DNA from 4 places in the Embleya sp. NBC_00896 genome. Region 4 is predicted to be linked to each of the others. Evidence: riboswitches for the same ligand, from Rfam matches in the RefSeq annotation. Region 4 holds a riboswitch; each other region holds the start of a gene.

Region 1 (3,509 bases), on a different replicon from region 4:
TTCCCCTACGTCGGCAAGTACGTCAACACGCTCACCCTCGCGCAGGTCCGCACGCTCGACTGCGGGTCGCGGCAGTTCCCCGGCTTCCCCGAGCAGCGCACCTCGCCGGGCGCCCGAATGCCGCTGCTCACCGAGGTGTTCGACCTGGTGAACCGCCGGCACGCGCGCGGTGTTCGGCTCAACGTGGAGACCAAGGTCGAGGCCGGCGCTCCGCAGGAGACCGCGCCGCGCGAGCAGTTCGTCCGGACGGTGGCCCACGAGGTGCGCCGGGCCGGGCTGTTGCGCCAGGTGACCGTACAGAGCTTCGACTGGGGCGCGCTCAAGCGGATGCGCGAGGTCGAACCGCGGTTGCCCCTGGTCGCGTTGACCAACTACGACTTCCTCCAGGTCGGGCAACCGGGCGCGTCGCCGTGGCTGGGTGGCCTGGACATCGACGACTTCGGCGGCGACCCGTTGCGCGCGATCAGGACGATCGGCGCCAGGACGTTCTCACCGGTGCACGGTTTCCCGCAGAACGGCACGGTCACCGACCCGAACTACCGCCCGTACGTGACCCGCGAACTGGTCGCCCGCGCGCACGCCCTCGGCATCAAGGTCGTGCCGTGGACGGTCGACGACCCGGCGACCATGGCCAAGCTCGTCGACGACGGCGTCGACGGCCTGATCACGGACTACCCCGACCGCCTCCGCACGCTGCTGGCCGACCGCGGCTACCGGCTGCCGCGGGCCTACCCGGCCGGGTGAGCTCGGCGGGGGCGGGGTGGGGGTGTTCGGCGAAGAAGGCGTGTCGGGACGCCGACAGGGCCGTGCCCGTCGACCTGGTGGTCGACGGGCACGGCCCTGTGGCTACCGCGTTGGGTGACTCTGGGATCAGAGGTTCACGCCGTGGGCGCGGAGGTAGGTGACGGGGTTGATGCCGCTGCCGTAGTTCGGGGTGGTGCGGATCTCGAAGTGCAGGTGCGGGCCGGTCACATTGCCGGTCGCGCCCGAGCGGCCGATCTGCTGACCGGTGCTGACCTTGCTGCCCGCGCTCACGCTGATGCTGGAGAGGTGCGCGTACTGCGAGTACTTGCCGTCCGCGTGCTTGATGACGACCTCGTTGCCGTAGGCGCCGCCGTTGCCGGCCTTGACGACCGTGCCGGAGGTGATCGCCTTGACGCTCGCGCCGGTGCCGACGACGAAGTCCTGACCGGTGTGGCTGCCGCTGGACCACAGCTTGCCGCCGGTGCCGAACGCGGTACCCAGCGAGCCGCTCACGGGAGCGACGTAGCCGGACGAGTTGCTCTTGGTGGCGGGGGCGACCTCGGCGGAGGCCTTCGCCTTCGGCGCGACCGGCGCCTTGGCCTTGGTGACCGGCTTCGGCGCGACCTTGACCGAGACGGAGGCCTTGGTCGGGGTCGACGGGGCGGTCGAGGTCTTCTCGGTGCCCTTGTCGGTGCCCTTGTCGCTGTCGTCCGAGGACGAGGAGGACGAGGCCGCACCGGAGAGGGTGAGCTTCTGGCCGATCTGGATCAGGTTGGGGTTGCCACCGATCACGGAGCGGTTGTCCTTGTACAGCTTGTGCCAGCCGCCCTCGACATCCTTCGCCGCGGCGATCTTGGACAGGGTGTCGCCCTTGACCACGGAGTAGGTGCCGTTCGAGGACTTGACCTCGATCTTCGGCGCGGGCTTGGACTCGGCCGACTTCTCGGTCGTGGCGGCCTTGGGGGCGACCTTGACGGTGGCCTTGCTCTCGGCCTTCGCCGAGGGGCTGACGGCCGGAGCCGCGCTGCCCTTGGTCAGGTTGGACGGGCCGGAGGTGTTGGGCCACGCGCCCGGGCCCTGCACGGCGAGGACCTTCTCCGCGATGGCGATCTGCTGGTCCTTGGTGGCCAGGTCCGCACGCGGGGCGTACTTGGTGCCGCCGAACTCGGTCCAGGTGCTCTGGGTGAACTGGAGGCCACCGTAGAAACCGTTGCCGGTGTTGATGTGCCAGTTGCCCGAGCTCTCGAGCATGGCGACCTTGTCCCAGGTCGAGACCGACGCGGCGTTGGCGGTCGCGAGGCCACCGATCAGCGGGGCGGCGACGATCGCGCCGGCCATGCCGACGGTCAGGGCGAGGCGGGTCTTCTTGGGCATGCGGGCAGGGGTGTTGAACGACTGCACGAAGAGTTTCCTTCTCCCACGCCTACGAAGTGAGCTGTCGGATTCGGGCTGGAGAGTCTCGCCCGGCCGTGTCTGGTCCCTCACGAGTGAGGAGACGCGGCTTCACCCCAAGCCGTCCAAATAGGGCGTCCGCGCACATGTCTGTGCAGACGCCCATGACGGCGTACCACTTGGTTCCCCCGCTCCTGCCTTTCGGGTACTCGTACCGTGGCCCCTCCGGCGGCAGGATTCGGCGAACCGGGAGGCGCAATCCGCTGGTGCACCAGACCGGTGCGGCGGAAGCACCAAACTACGCACAACACCCACTCGGATCCAAACATCACGATCGGTAGAAATCGCTGAATCGTGTCGAATCGGCGGAATATGGGAACCGAAAGTCCCGAGTCGTGCACGCATTGTGTCCGAGGGCTTGTCATTTCGGTGATCCGGGAATTACGCTTCGTGAGAATTGCGGAAGTGCGGTTCACGGTCCGTGCGAGAGCCTGACCATCGGTGCGTGCGATGTGACGTGCGTAACGTCGACGACCGCCGGCGGCTCGTTCGGTGGCTCACTCTGCCGCCGGTCGACGGCCGCCGCCGTGGTGTCGCGCCGCCAGCCGGTCGCGACCGAGGTGGGTCGCGCCGGCAAAGCCGAGCGCGGCGCCGGTGCGAGACGCCCGCCGAGGATCTCGGCGGCGGGGAGTGGCCGCCGGCGAGTACGGCCATCGAATATCTCGAATCACCGCGCGATTTGATCTTCCATGCCACATGACCTGGGATTGTGTATCGGCGAGGCGATTGACGCTTCCTTGGCCACGGGAATATTCGACGGTGAATTGTTGCGGGGGCAAGGATTCGTTGATCCCTGTTGATCTTCGTTGAATCTTCGTTGATCCTCGCGCTCGTTCCGATCGGTGCAATCGGTGCACCCCTGCGACGCCATTGCGAAGCATGGGGTGGAATCGCCGCCGCACGTCCGTCTTTCCATCGGTTTCCCGACAGTCGACACAATGCGAGTACATGTCCGGTGTATACCGGCCGACAATTCTGGCGATCCGGCGCGTGCCGGGCCGCCGCACCGGCGCTGCGCTCCGGCGGACCCGCTTCCCTATCGGGGGGAGCGGTCGGCGGAAACGAGTTTTCTACTTCCGGAGCGAATTCGAATGATCGCAGCCGGCTCAGTGGATTTCAGGTCGCAACCGGACCAAAATGACGCATTGCTCTCATTGACATTCGACACGTGAGACCCGGATGCTGTGCTCTGCTCGAATATCCGACCGAGGGAGCGCGAGTAACATGTCCGAAACGAATGCTTCGACGTCCGAAGCGATCTCCGAGCAGACGATGTACGAGCAACTCGGCGGTGGCCCGGTTATTCGTGAGGC
Region 2 (3,509 bases), on a different replicon from region 4:
CGTTCACTCGTCCCGCTGTCGGGGACCCCGGTCGGGTTCGGCCCGGACTGCGCCCTCTATGTCGAGAACATCGACCCGCGCGTGGCCGCGCGCTACGGCGCGCCCGTGCAACGCCCGGAGGACGCCGACGTCGCGGTGGTCCGCCTCGACGCCCCGTACGAGCAACGCGAGGGCCTACTCGAACGCTACTTCCACGCGGGCTCCCTGGAATTCCCTCCCGCCGAACTCGAACGACTGCGCGAGCTCGCCGCCACCGTTCCCCTGGCGGTCTGTGTCGCTCTGGACCGGCCCGCCGTACTCACCGGGCTCGCCGACTCCGCGCTGCTGCTGCTCGCCGACTTCGGTGCCGAAGACGACGTCGTCCTCGACGCCGTCTTCAACCGCACCCCGGCCACCGGACGCCTCCCGTTCGACCTGCCGTCCTCCATGCGCGCGGTCGAACAGTCACGCGAGGACGTCCCCTTCGACACCCGCGACCCGCTGTTCCGATGCGGCCACCCCGGCCCGCCACCGATCGGCCCGAAGCACCTGCCGGAAGGCGCGGACGCCACAGCGGGGCGGCGGGGCGGCGGGCCGAGCACCGAACACCGGACTCCGGGCGACAGCGGCCCCTGAAGCCTCAGCGAACGAACCCCATGAACGAAGACCGGAAGGACGACAGCGCGCCGAAGGACCCGGCCTCGACTTGGCGCTCTACGCGCGACCGATGGGCTTAACCGGGTCGAACGGCCGCGTAGAACGGCATCGAGTCGACCGGCGCGATGGTCACGTTCTTGCCCGGCCGCGGGGCGTGCACGATCTGACCGTTGCCGATGAAGATGCCCACGTGCGAGTTGTCGGGGTAGTAGAACACCAGGTCGCCCGGCTTGAGCGCGCCCTTGGAGATCCGCGGACCGTCGTTGACCTGGGTCAAGGTGGTGCGGGTCAGCTTGACGTTGGCGGCCTTCCACGAAGCCATGGTCAGCCCCGAGCAGTCGTAGGAGTCGGGGCCCACACCCCGGGGCACGTACGGCTTGCCGATCTGGGCCTTCGCGAACGCGACCGCGGCCGCGGCCCGGCCGGACACGGGGACATCGTTCGCCGGCGGCGGCGTGTCCGGCTTGGCCCGCGAGCTGCGGTCGGTGTCGTCGCGCGAACCGGGGCCGCTCGCGTGCTTGTCCGAGTTGAGGATGTCGTCCTGCTGCTTCTTGTCCAGCGTGTTCAGCAGCCGCTGGGCCTCGGCGAGCTTGGTCTGGATGTCGGTCTTGTTCTTGTTCAGCTCGGTCCGCAGCTTCTCCAGCTCGGCGAGCTGCGAGGATGCCTCGGTGCGGTCCTGCTGGAGGACTCGGGCCTGCGCCGCGATCTGCTTCAGCTTGGCGGCCTGCCGGCCGTCGAGCTGGGACATCATCTGCGACTTCTGGAGGAAGCCCTCGGGGTCGCCGCTGAGCGCGAGCGAGAGCGACGGCGGCAGGCCGCCGCTGCGGTACTGGTTGGCCGCGAGGACACCGATCTGGTCGCGCAGGGCGTTCAGTACGGCCTGTTCCTCGGTGATCCGGGCCTGCGTCTGGTTCGCGTTGCCCTGCTGCTTCTCGATCTGCTCCTCGACGCCGTTGGCGGCCTCGGTGGCCTTGATCACGTCACTGTGCAGCTGGTTGACGCGTTCCTTCGTCTGCTGGAACGACTGCGCGGGATCCGCGCTCGCGGTGCCGGCGAAGGTCATCACGCCGGTCATCGTCGCGGCGGCCGTGACAACGGTCGCTGCGGTACGGACGGCGGTGCGCGGCTTGGGCTTGCGGTGCTGCCCGGGTCGACGTTGGGACGCCACTGGCGGCGGGTCTCCTTCCTCGGCCGCCTACCGGGTTAGCTGACGGGTTCGGGCGGAAGAAGGCGCCCTACGGTGCCGAAGCACCGATTCACCCCAGGGACTGCGAGGGTCCCCGGTTCCGGCTTCGCGTCCCGACGACAGCGGTTACCCACCGTCACCGAAACTCGTCCCCGAATTCGGCGGAGGCGATCGTGTCGACCGGGGTGGTCAACCTCGAACCGATCACCTGTCGCGAAACAATAGTCACAGGCGTGTCACGACCATCACCACGGACTTCTGCATTACCAAACCTTTACCAATATCATCGTTTACTTTTCCGCGTATCACGGGAAAAGCACCCGGATTCCCTAAAGTCGATCTTGAGCCGTTTTGGCAACGATTGGTCGCGAGGACCCGCCGGCAGCCCAACTCCACAGACTTCACTGAACGTGAGAAATAAACCGGCTGCGGATTACGAGCGGCGAACGAGGTTGCAAAGCTCGCCGTCCCTGGGTGTCACACTGCCGGGAAGTGGTCTCGCTCCCGCTGTATCCGCCGCGCTCACACAGCTCGACCCAAGGGAATCAACGGGTGTCCGATCTGGACTTCTACGCTCACGTCGCCACCCGCTCCGACGTGCTCGGAGCCGGGGCGGGAACCGACTTCGGCCCCGAGGACTGGGAGAAGGCGGTGGGACCGGGCTACCTCGATGTCCCCGGGGGCGGCTCCCTGAGGCGGGAGTACGGACTCGTGACGGTCAACTTCCTGCCGGACTCCCGAGGGCGCATGTCCTGTTTCGGATTCGGCGTGAAGGTCCACCGGCTGATGCACGACCGCTCCCCCGACACGGTGCCACCCGCCCTCTCCCGAAGGTACGGGACCTTCGCGCCCCGGGCCCGATTCGAGGAACTGCGCAACGCCGTCCTGGCCCTGGGGCACACGGTCGAACTCGAGGACGAGACGATCGACATGAACCGCTACCGCGTATCGGACTCGGGCACCCGCATCTTCGTCATCACGGACCCCGACCCCTACGGAGACGGCGACCACGACCTTGACGACCCGGACGAGCAACAGGTGGGCGACATCTGGTCCCTCGACATCTCCCCCACCTGGTGGGAACCGCGGTAGCCGGTCGCTTCCGTCCGGGCCCGATCCCACGGCTCGGCCACAGGTTCGGCCCGGGGACGGCGGTCGACACCAAGGTGGCCGCAAGAAACGTGATCATCCGCGTTCGAGGGCGATGCCCAGAAGCCCGAGCGGGGGCGCGCCCAGGTTCAGCAGCGCGGCGTGGAAGCGCGGCAGCGAGAACGCCGGCCCCCACTGCCGGCGGGCCTGCTCCCGCAGGTCCACGACGGCGAACTTGCCCCAGGTGTAGCGGCCGTAGGTCGGATCGAAGAGGCCGCGCTGGGCCTCGTGCAGAGCGGCCGGGCCGGCCAGCGCGACGTCCTCGGTGAACCTGCGGGCGGCGTCGTTGATGGTCATCTCGCCGGTGTGCAGCCCGATCGCGCACGCGAAGCGGGTGACCCGGCGCAAGGCGTCCTGCGCGACGGCGACGGCGAACGCGGGGTCGATGCGAAAGCCCTCCTCCAGGGCCATCTCCTCGCAGTAGTGGGCCCAGCCCTCGATGAAGACCTCCGAGAGCACGGTCCGCCGCACCTCGCTGGTGGCCCGGCGCATGGCCCGGCCGTGGCTGAGGTGTCCCGGGGCGACCTCGTGCACGACC
Region 3 (3,509 bases), 2.7 Mb from region 4:
TACGTGCACAACCCGACGGTGACGCTGATGCGCACCACGCCGGAGGAGAACGCCGAACTGGGCCGGCGGATCGCGGCCAAGCTGGTCGCCGCGACCGGCCCGACCGCGCTGTACCTGCCGCTGCGCGGGGTCTCGGCGATCGACGTCGAGGGCGCGCCCTTCCACGACCCCGCCGCCGACGCCGCGTTGTTCGACGCGCTGCGGGTGGGACTCGCCGGCAGCTCCGTCGAGCTGTACGAGTCGGACACCGACATCAACGACCCGGCGTTCGCCACGGCGGCGGCGGATCGGTTGCACCACCTGATCATCAAGGGGAGCGAGGACTGACATGAACGGACGCGAGGCGCGCGGTCGGCTGCGCACGACGGTCGAGCGGGGCGGGGTGGTGGTCGGCGCGGGGGCGGGCACCGGCCTGTCGGCCAAGTGCGCCGAGGCCGGCGGCGTGGATCTGATCATCATCTACAACTCCGGCCGCTACCGGATGGCCGGCCGCGGCTCGCTCGCCGGCCTGCTGCCGTACGGCGACGCCAACGCGATCGTGGTCGACATGGCCGGCGAGGTGCTGCCGGTGGTCCGCGACACCCCGGTACTCGCGGGGGTGTGCGGCACGGACCCGTTCCGGATCATGCCGCACTTCCTGGACCAGCTCGCCGCGATGGGCTTCGCGGGGGTCCAGAACTTCCCCACGGTCGGGCTGTACGACGGCGTCTTCCGGCAGAACCTGGAGGAGACGGGCATGGGCTACGACCTCGAGGTGGAGATGATCCGGCTCGCCGCCGAGCGCGGCCTGCTCACCGCGCCCTACGTCTTCGACCCCGAGCAGGCCCGCGCGATGGCCGCGGCCGGGGCCGACGTGCTGGTCCCGCACATGGGGCTGACCACCAAGGGCAGTATCGGCGCGACCACCGCGCTCACCCTCGACCAGGCGGTCGAGCGGGTCCAGGCGATGCGCGACGCGGCGGCCGAGGTCGATCCCGACGTGCTGGTGCTGTGTCACGGCGGTCCCATCGCCGAGCCCGAGGACGCCGCGTACGTGCTCGCCAACACCATCGGCGTGGTCGGGTTTTTCGGCGCCTCCAGCATGGAGAGGCTCCCGACCGAGCTGGCCATCACCGCCCAGGCGAGGGCCTTCAAGCAGATCGGCGGCAAGAGCGTCACCGACGACCGGGACGCCTGGGAAGCCCGGGACCTCCCGGAAGCACCGGACACCTACCGAGACAGCGAGGACTGAGACATGTACAAGCTCACCGTCTTATACGGCCACCCCACCGATCCGGCGGCGTTCGACTCCTATTACTGGGAGAAGCACGTCCCGCTCGCCCGCACGATGCCGGGCCTGACCGGCTGGACCATCGGCACCTGCGAGCCCGACCCCGCCGGGGGGAAGCCGCCCTATTACATGGTGGTCGCGCTGTACGCGGAATCCCGCGCGGGGATCGAAGCGGTCCTGGATTCGCCCGAGGGCCGGGCCACGGTGGCCGACGTGCCCAATTTCGCGACCGGCGGCGCGACGTTCCTTTGGGACGAAGAACGGGTAGTCGTACCTGTGGAGCTGCCCGCGACGGAATAGCCCCGTGTTGACGCACGGGTGATCACGCGGCTGCGCACCGTGGACGCCGGAACGGTGACCTGCGAAGATCCCGACAATTCGGGCAAAGTGGTGTTATTCCAGCCTGTCGGGCACGTCACAAAGCGGTCGAAATGTTTGCCAACCGGGCGAACCGGTGCGTAGTTTCGTGGTTGTTCGCACAAGCGGACTCCCCGGGCGGTACGCCGAATCCTGCCGCCGCTCGAGGGACGCAGTCGATATCGACTGGCGGCAGGAGCGGGGGAACCAAGTGGTGCGACATCGGCACTGTCGATGTCTTTGGGGTGAAGCCATGCCTGAATCAGGCGAGGCCGGGCCATTCGTCCGAACCCGACAGCTAACTTCGTAGGCGCCCGACGAGGTAATCAATGACGTTCCGTGCCATCACCGCTCCCGTTCGCTCGCTCTCTCGTGGCCGTCGCGCCGGCATCGCCGTCGCCGCCGGTGCGGGTCTCGTCCTTCCCCTCGTGGGCATGACGGGCAGCGCGAGCGCCGCGACCTCGTCCGAGTGGGACAAGGTCGCCCAGTGCGAGAGCACCGGTAACTGGGGCATCAACACTGGCAACGGTTTCTCCGGCGGTCTGCAGTTCACCCCGAGCACCTGGAAGGCGTTCGGCGGCACCGAGTACGCGGCCAACGCCGAGAACGCCACCAAGACGCAGCAGATCGCTGTCGCCGAGCGCGTTCTCGCCGGCCAGGGCCCCGGCGCGTGGCCGGTCTGCTCGCAGAAGGCCAACCTGGGCAAGGGCAACGCGTCCGCCCAGGCCGAGTCCTCGACGGCGACGACCGGCAAGACCAAGACCAAGGTCGAGCAGAAGGCCGCGCCGAAGAAGTCCACGGAGCAGTCCGTGAGCGAGGCCGCGCCGAAGAAGTCCACGGAGCAGTCCGTGACCGAGGCCGCCCCGAAGGTCCGGGTGCAGCACAAGCAGAGTGACACCGCGACCAAGGCCGGGCCGAAGTCCGCCGCCTCCAAGCAGGCGTCGACCTCCGGCCGCTACACGGTCAAGGCCGGCGACACGCTGTCCGACATCGCGTCGAAGAACGGCGTCAAGGGTGGCTGGAAGGCCCTCTACAACGCCAACAAGAGCGCCATCGGCGACAACCCGAACCTGATCAACATCGGTGCCAAGCTGGCGTTCTCCGCCTGACGCACCATCACGACGTAGGCCCCGCCGAATACTTCGGCGGGGCCTACGCCCATTTTCCGGGCCGTCGGCCCGGCTTGCCGCTCAGGTCGCCTCGTCGGGCCCCTCGCGCAGCCACAGCAGGGCGAGTTGGGTGCGGTTCGCGCAGCCGACCGTCTGCATCGCGTACGTCAGATGCTTCTTGACCGTGTCCCCGGTGATCGACAGCACCGCGGCGATGTCGCGGTTGGTCAGCCCGCGCGCGACGAGCGCGGCGATCTCGGCCTGACGCGGCGTCAAACGGGTGATCAGGCTCGGCGGTCGGGTGGGCCGATCGATGAAGAGGGCGAACAGATTGCCCAGGTGCCGGGACAACAGCGTGGCCACCGCGACGTCGCGCGCGCCGAACGCGCCGGATTCGGTGCCCAACAGGCCGATCCCGCCGCATCGGGTCGGCCCCGGGAGCGGCACCACGATCTTCGCGTGGATGCCCATCGGGTACAGGAACGACTCCAGGTAGCGCACGTGTGCCGCCCGCACCGGCTTGGGCAGCGATTCGAGCGTGAGCGGCACGGCCTTGCGCCCGGGCGCGGCACGCAGCGCGATCAGGTGGAACGGGTCGTCGCGATGGAAGGTCTCCATGTACGGCACCAGGCCGCGGAGTCCGATCCCGGTCGCGAGCGGGTCGCGGTCCTCGAAGATCGCGGGCAGATTCGAGCCGGTGAAGAACGTCGTGTCGCGATAACCGAAGTACCGCGCGAGCGCGTCGAGCACGCTCTCCCGGAACGTCGCGACGT
Region 4 (3,509 bases):
CGCCGATTCGACCCCGGTGTCCTGATCCCGTAACGGATGACCGACAGGTTCCGCATCGCACCCGTTCGTCCACCGAGCCGAGCACCGCTTGTGGCTACGCTGATCCCATGAACTGGCTTGTCACCGGCGGCGCCGGATACATCGGGACTCATGTCGTGCGGGCATTGCTCGCGACCGGCGAGAACGTCGTGGTGATCGACGACCTCTCCACCGGAGCGCGCGAGCGCGTGCCGAACGGCGTGCCGCTCGTGGTCGGCTCGGTGCTGGACCGGGCTCTGCTCGACGAGACGTTCCGCACCCACGCCGTGGACGGCGTCGTGCACATCGCCGGCAAGAAGCGGGTGCCCGAGTCGGTCGACCGACCGCTCCACTACTACGAGGAGAACGTCGAGGGGCTGCGTACGCTCCTGGCGGCCACGGTGGACGCAGGTGTCACGCGCTTCCTCTTCTCCTCCAGCGCGGCCGTCTACGGCATGCCGGACGTGCACCTCGTCGACGAGGAAACGCGCTGTGCGCCGATCAATCCGTATGGCGAAAGCAAGCTCGTCGGAGAGTGGCTGATCAGGGCCACGGCGCGCGCGCACGGCATCTCGTACGCCTCTCTGCGCTACTTCAACGTCGCGGGCGCGGGCGCGCCGGAGCTCGCGGACGAGGGCGTGTTCAACCTCGTGCCCATGGTGTTCGAGAAACTGACGGCGGATCGGGCACCGGTGATCTTCGGCGACGACTACGACACCCCCGACGGGACCTGCGTCCGCGACTTCATCCATGTCGTCGACCTGGCCGAGGCGCACGTGGCCGCCGCGCGCCGACTCGCGACCGATCCGGAGGCCGGGCTCGTCCTCAACGTGGGACGCGGCGAGGGTACGTCCGTGCGCGAGATGGTCGACCTCATCCAGGAGGTGACCGGTCTGCGGGACGTGGCTCCGGTGGTCCAGGCGCGGCGGGCGGGCGACCCGGCCCGGGTCGTGGCGAGCGCGGATCGGATCGCCGCCGAACTGGCCTGGAAGGCCCGCCTCGACACCTCGGACATGGTCGAGAGCGCCTGGGCCGGATGGCAGGCGCGGAGCCACTGAGCGGCCCCCTGGAGGCACGTCGCGGCGCCGGCGGCAAACCCGCCGGCGTTGTGGCGCGAATCACTCGGATCCCGTGTGCGAAACCGCGTCCCGAAGGGCATGGCGGACGCCTCCACGACGCTACGCGCGATGCGCATGTGACGAACGGGATGTAGGTGATCGTTCCCGGACGATCTCCACGTCGAACGACCAAGGACCTTTGTCACTCGATCCGGGACCTTCCGCCACGGAACGCCAACTACGGTCCTTTCCGTAAGGGACCATCTACTTTGCGCTCAACCCCAATTCGGACAATCGACGTCTATCAGACACAGACTTGTGATCTTCGGTGAGGCCTGCTTAGCGTTCCCATCGTCCGTATCCCACACGGACCCCGATCGCCGGTACGCCGAATCCTGTCGCCGGCCGTTCGGGAGGCTGACGAGCACCACACGACAGGAGCGGGGGAACCACAGGTGAACCGCCGCGAACGGCCTCGATCGAAGCGATCGGGCGCCGCGAACGGCTTGGGGTGAAGCCACGTCCTTCGGGATGTGGCCGGGCTATCGATCTCCGGCCCGAATCCGACAGCTCACCTCGTAGGCGTGGGAGAGGATCCAGCAATGCTGTCCGGAACCGGGCGTCATCGCCGCCGCAGTCACAGCAGGACCACGCGTCTGATCGCCGCGGCGGGTGTCGCCGGCGTCGGCGTCGCCATGCCGATCATCGGCGCGGGTTCGGCTCACGCCGCCCCCGTGAGCACGTGGGACAAGGTCGCCCAGTGCGAGAGCACGAACAACTGGAAGATCAACACGGGCAACGGCTTCTACGGCGGTCTGCAGTTCACGCAGAGCACCTGGAGCGAGTTCGGTGGCAAGCAGTTCGCCCCTCGCGCCGACCTGGCCACCAAGGACCAGCAGATCGCGATAGCCGAGAAGGTGCTCAAGAGCCAGGGCCCCGGCGCCTGGCCGGTGTGCTCGATCAAGGCGGGCCTCACTCGCGGTGCCGCCGCCCCGGACGTGGACACGTCGGCCGGCAAGACCGCGCCGAAGACGGCCCCCAAGGCCACCACGGCCACTCCGAAGGCGGAGACCCCCAAGACGGCGCCGAAGACGGTCGCCGCCCCCAAGGTCGAGGTCAAGACCGAGGCCCCCAAGGCCGACACCGCGCCGAAGACCGAGACGGCCCCCAAGGCCGACTCCGCCGCGACCACGTCCTACGTCGTGGTGGCCGGTGACACGCTCTTCAAGATCGCGGATGCCGCACACGTGCCCGGCGGTTGGCCGAAGCTGTACGAGGCCAACAAGAGCGTCGTCGGCGGCAACCCCGACCTGATCTTCCCGGGTCAGAAGCTGTCGGTGTCCGGCTCGGCCGCGACCACCACCAAGACCGAGGCCGCCGCGCCGAAGATCGAGGTGAAGAAGCCCGAGGCACCGAAGGCGGAGACGCCCAAGACGGCGCCGAAGACCTCGACCACCAAGGCGGAGACGCCGAAGAAGGCCGAGTCCAAGCCCTCCGCGTCGACGACCACCGAAAAGGCGTCGGGCTCCTACGTGGCCCCCGTCTCCGGCGGCTCGCTCAGCGCGAGCTACGGCACGGGCGGCTCGCGCTGGTCCAGCGGCAGCCACACCGGCCAGGACTTCGCGGTCTCGACCGGCACCACGGTCCGCGCGGTCACCTCGGGCACCGTCGTCTCGGCCGGTTGGGGCGGGGCGTACGGCAACGAGGTCGTCATCCGCCACGCGGACGGCAAGTACACGCAGTACGCGCACCTGTCCTCGATCTCGGTCAAGGCCGGGATGAAGGTCCAGACCGGCCAGAAGATCGCGCTGTCCGGCGCGACCGGCAACGTGACCGGCCCGCACCTGCACTTCGAGGTCCGGACCACGCCGAACTACGGTTCCGCGGTCAACCCGATGACGTGGCTGCGCAGCCACGGCGTCAACGTCTGATCCGTCCGATCCATCGGCGGCCGAGCCGCCCTTGCTTCGCGACACACGGCGGGCGTCCCCTTCGGGGGGCGCCCGCCGTTCGCGTGCCCGACGCGGCCGATCGCTCAGGACAGCCGGGCCGTGCGCAACGAGCCGTCCGGCCCCAGCCAGCAGGCCACCGCGTGCCCCGCGCCGTCGAGTGCACCGGTCGGTCCGGCCGCCGCCGGGCGCGTGTCCAGGACGAACGGCGCCCCGGTCCCGCCGACCGCGACCGGCCGGCCGTCGGTGTCCCGGGTCAGGGTGAGCGGATCACCGGCCGGCCCCGGCACCCGGGACAGCGGCTCGTAGCCATTGCCCGCCGGGCCTTCGCCGGCCGCCGGCCGCCACGTCCCCGCGTCGCCCTCGACCACGCTCGCGATCTCCGACGTGCCGGCGCGGCGGTACGCGACCTCCATCCGGCCGTCCGCCCGTACCACCGGCGCCGGGGGCCCGGTCGGGCGGTCGGCCGCGATCGTGCGCGGCG

Evidence for each region. A riboswitch is a leader RNA that binds a small molecule or an ion and turns the genes downstream of it on or off. The one in region 4 is predicted to bind cyclic di-AMP.
Region 1: another riboswitch for cyclic di-AMP. It lies ahead of OG928_RS41795 (transglycosylase family protein); the one in region 4 lies ahead of OG928_RS15420 (transglycosylase family protein).
Region 2: another riboswitch for cyclic di-AMP. It lies ahead of OG928_RS42995 (NlpC/P60 family protein); the one in region 4 lies ahead of OG928_RS15420 (transglycosylase family protein).
Region 3: another riboswitch for cyclic di-AMP. It lies ahead of OG928_RS27605 (transglycosylase family protein); the one in region 4 lies ahead of OG928_RS15420 (transglycosylase family protein).

Annotation. Positions count from the first base shown of each region.
Region 1 covers NZ_CP108777.1:1,879,115-1,882,623, forward strand. Annotated here, with positions in the region: gene OG928_RS41790 (glycerophosphodiester phosphodiesterase family protein) at 1-744, shown strand, start outside; gene OG928_RS41795 (transglycosylase family protein) at 871-2,118, opposite strand; cyclic di-AMP (ydaO/yuaA leader) riboswitch at 2,150-2,390, opposite strand; gene OG928_RS41800 (group 1 truncated hemoglobin) at 3,421-3,509, shown strand, end outside.
Region 2 covers NZ_CP108777.1:2,141,632-2,145,140, reverse strand. Annotated here, with positions in the region: gene OG928_RS43000 (glycoside hydrolase family 3 N-terminal domain-containing protein) at 1-615, shown strand, start outside; gene OG928_RS42995 (NlpC/P60 family protein) at 713-1,804, opposite strand; cyclic di-AMP (ydaO/yuaA leader) riboswitch at 1,814-1,951, opposite strand; gene OG928_RS42990 (hypothetical protein) at 2,375-2,914, shown strand; gene OG928_RS42985 (DUF885 family protein) at 3,008-3,509, opposite strand, start outside.
Region 3 covers NZ_CP108776.1:6,094,989-6,098,497, forward strand. Annotated here, with positions in the region: gene OG928_RS27590 (Tm-1-like ATP-binding domain-containing protein) at 1-327, shown strand, start outside; gene OG928_RS27595 (phosphoenolpyruvate hydrolase family protein) at 329-1,231, shown strand; gene OG928_RS27600 (EthD family reductase) at 1,235-1,570, shown strand; cyclic di-AMP (ydaO/yuaA leader) riboswitch at 1,764-1,956, shown strand; gene OG928_RS27605 (transglycosylase family protein) at 2,062-2,736, shown strand; gene OG928_RS27610 (LuxR C-terminal-related transcriptional regulator) at 2,818-3,509, opposite strand, start outside.
Region 4 covers NZ_CP108776.1:3,400,595-3,404,103, forward strand. Annotated here, with positions in the region: gene OG928_RS15410 (GtrA family protein) at 1-25, shown strand, start outside; gene galE (UDP-glucose 4-epimerase GalE) at 108-1,076, shown strand; cyclic di-AMP (ydaO/yuaA leader) riboswitch at 1,453-1,674, shown strand; gene OG928_RS15420 (transglycosylase family protein) at 1,679-3,007, shown strand; gene OG928_RS15425 (PIG-L family deacetylase) at 3,112-3,509, opposite strand, start outside.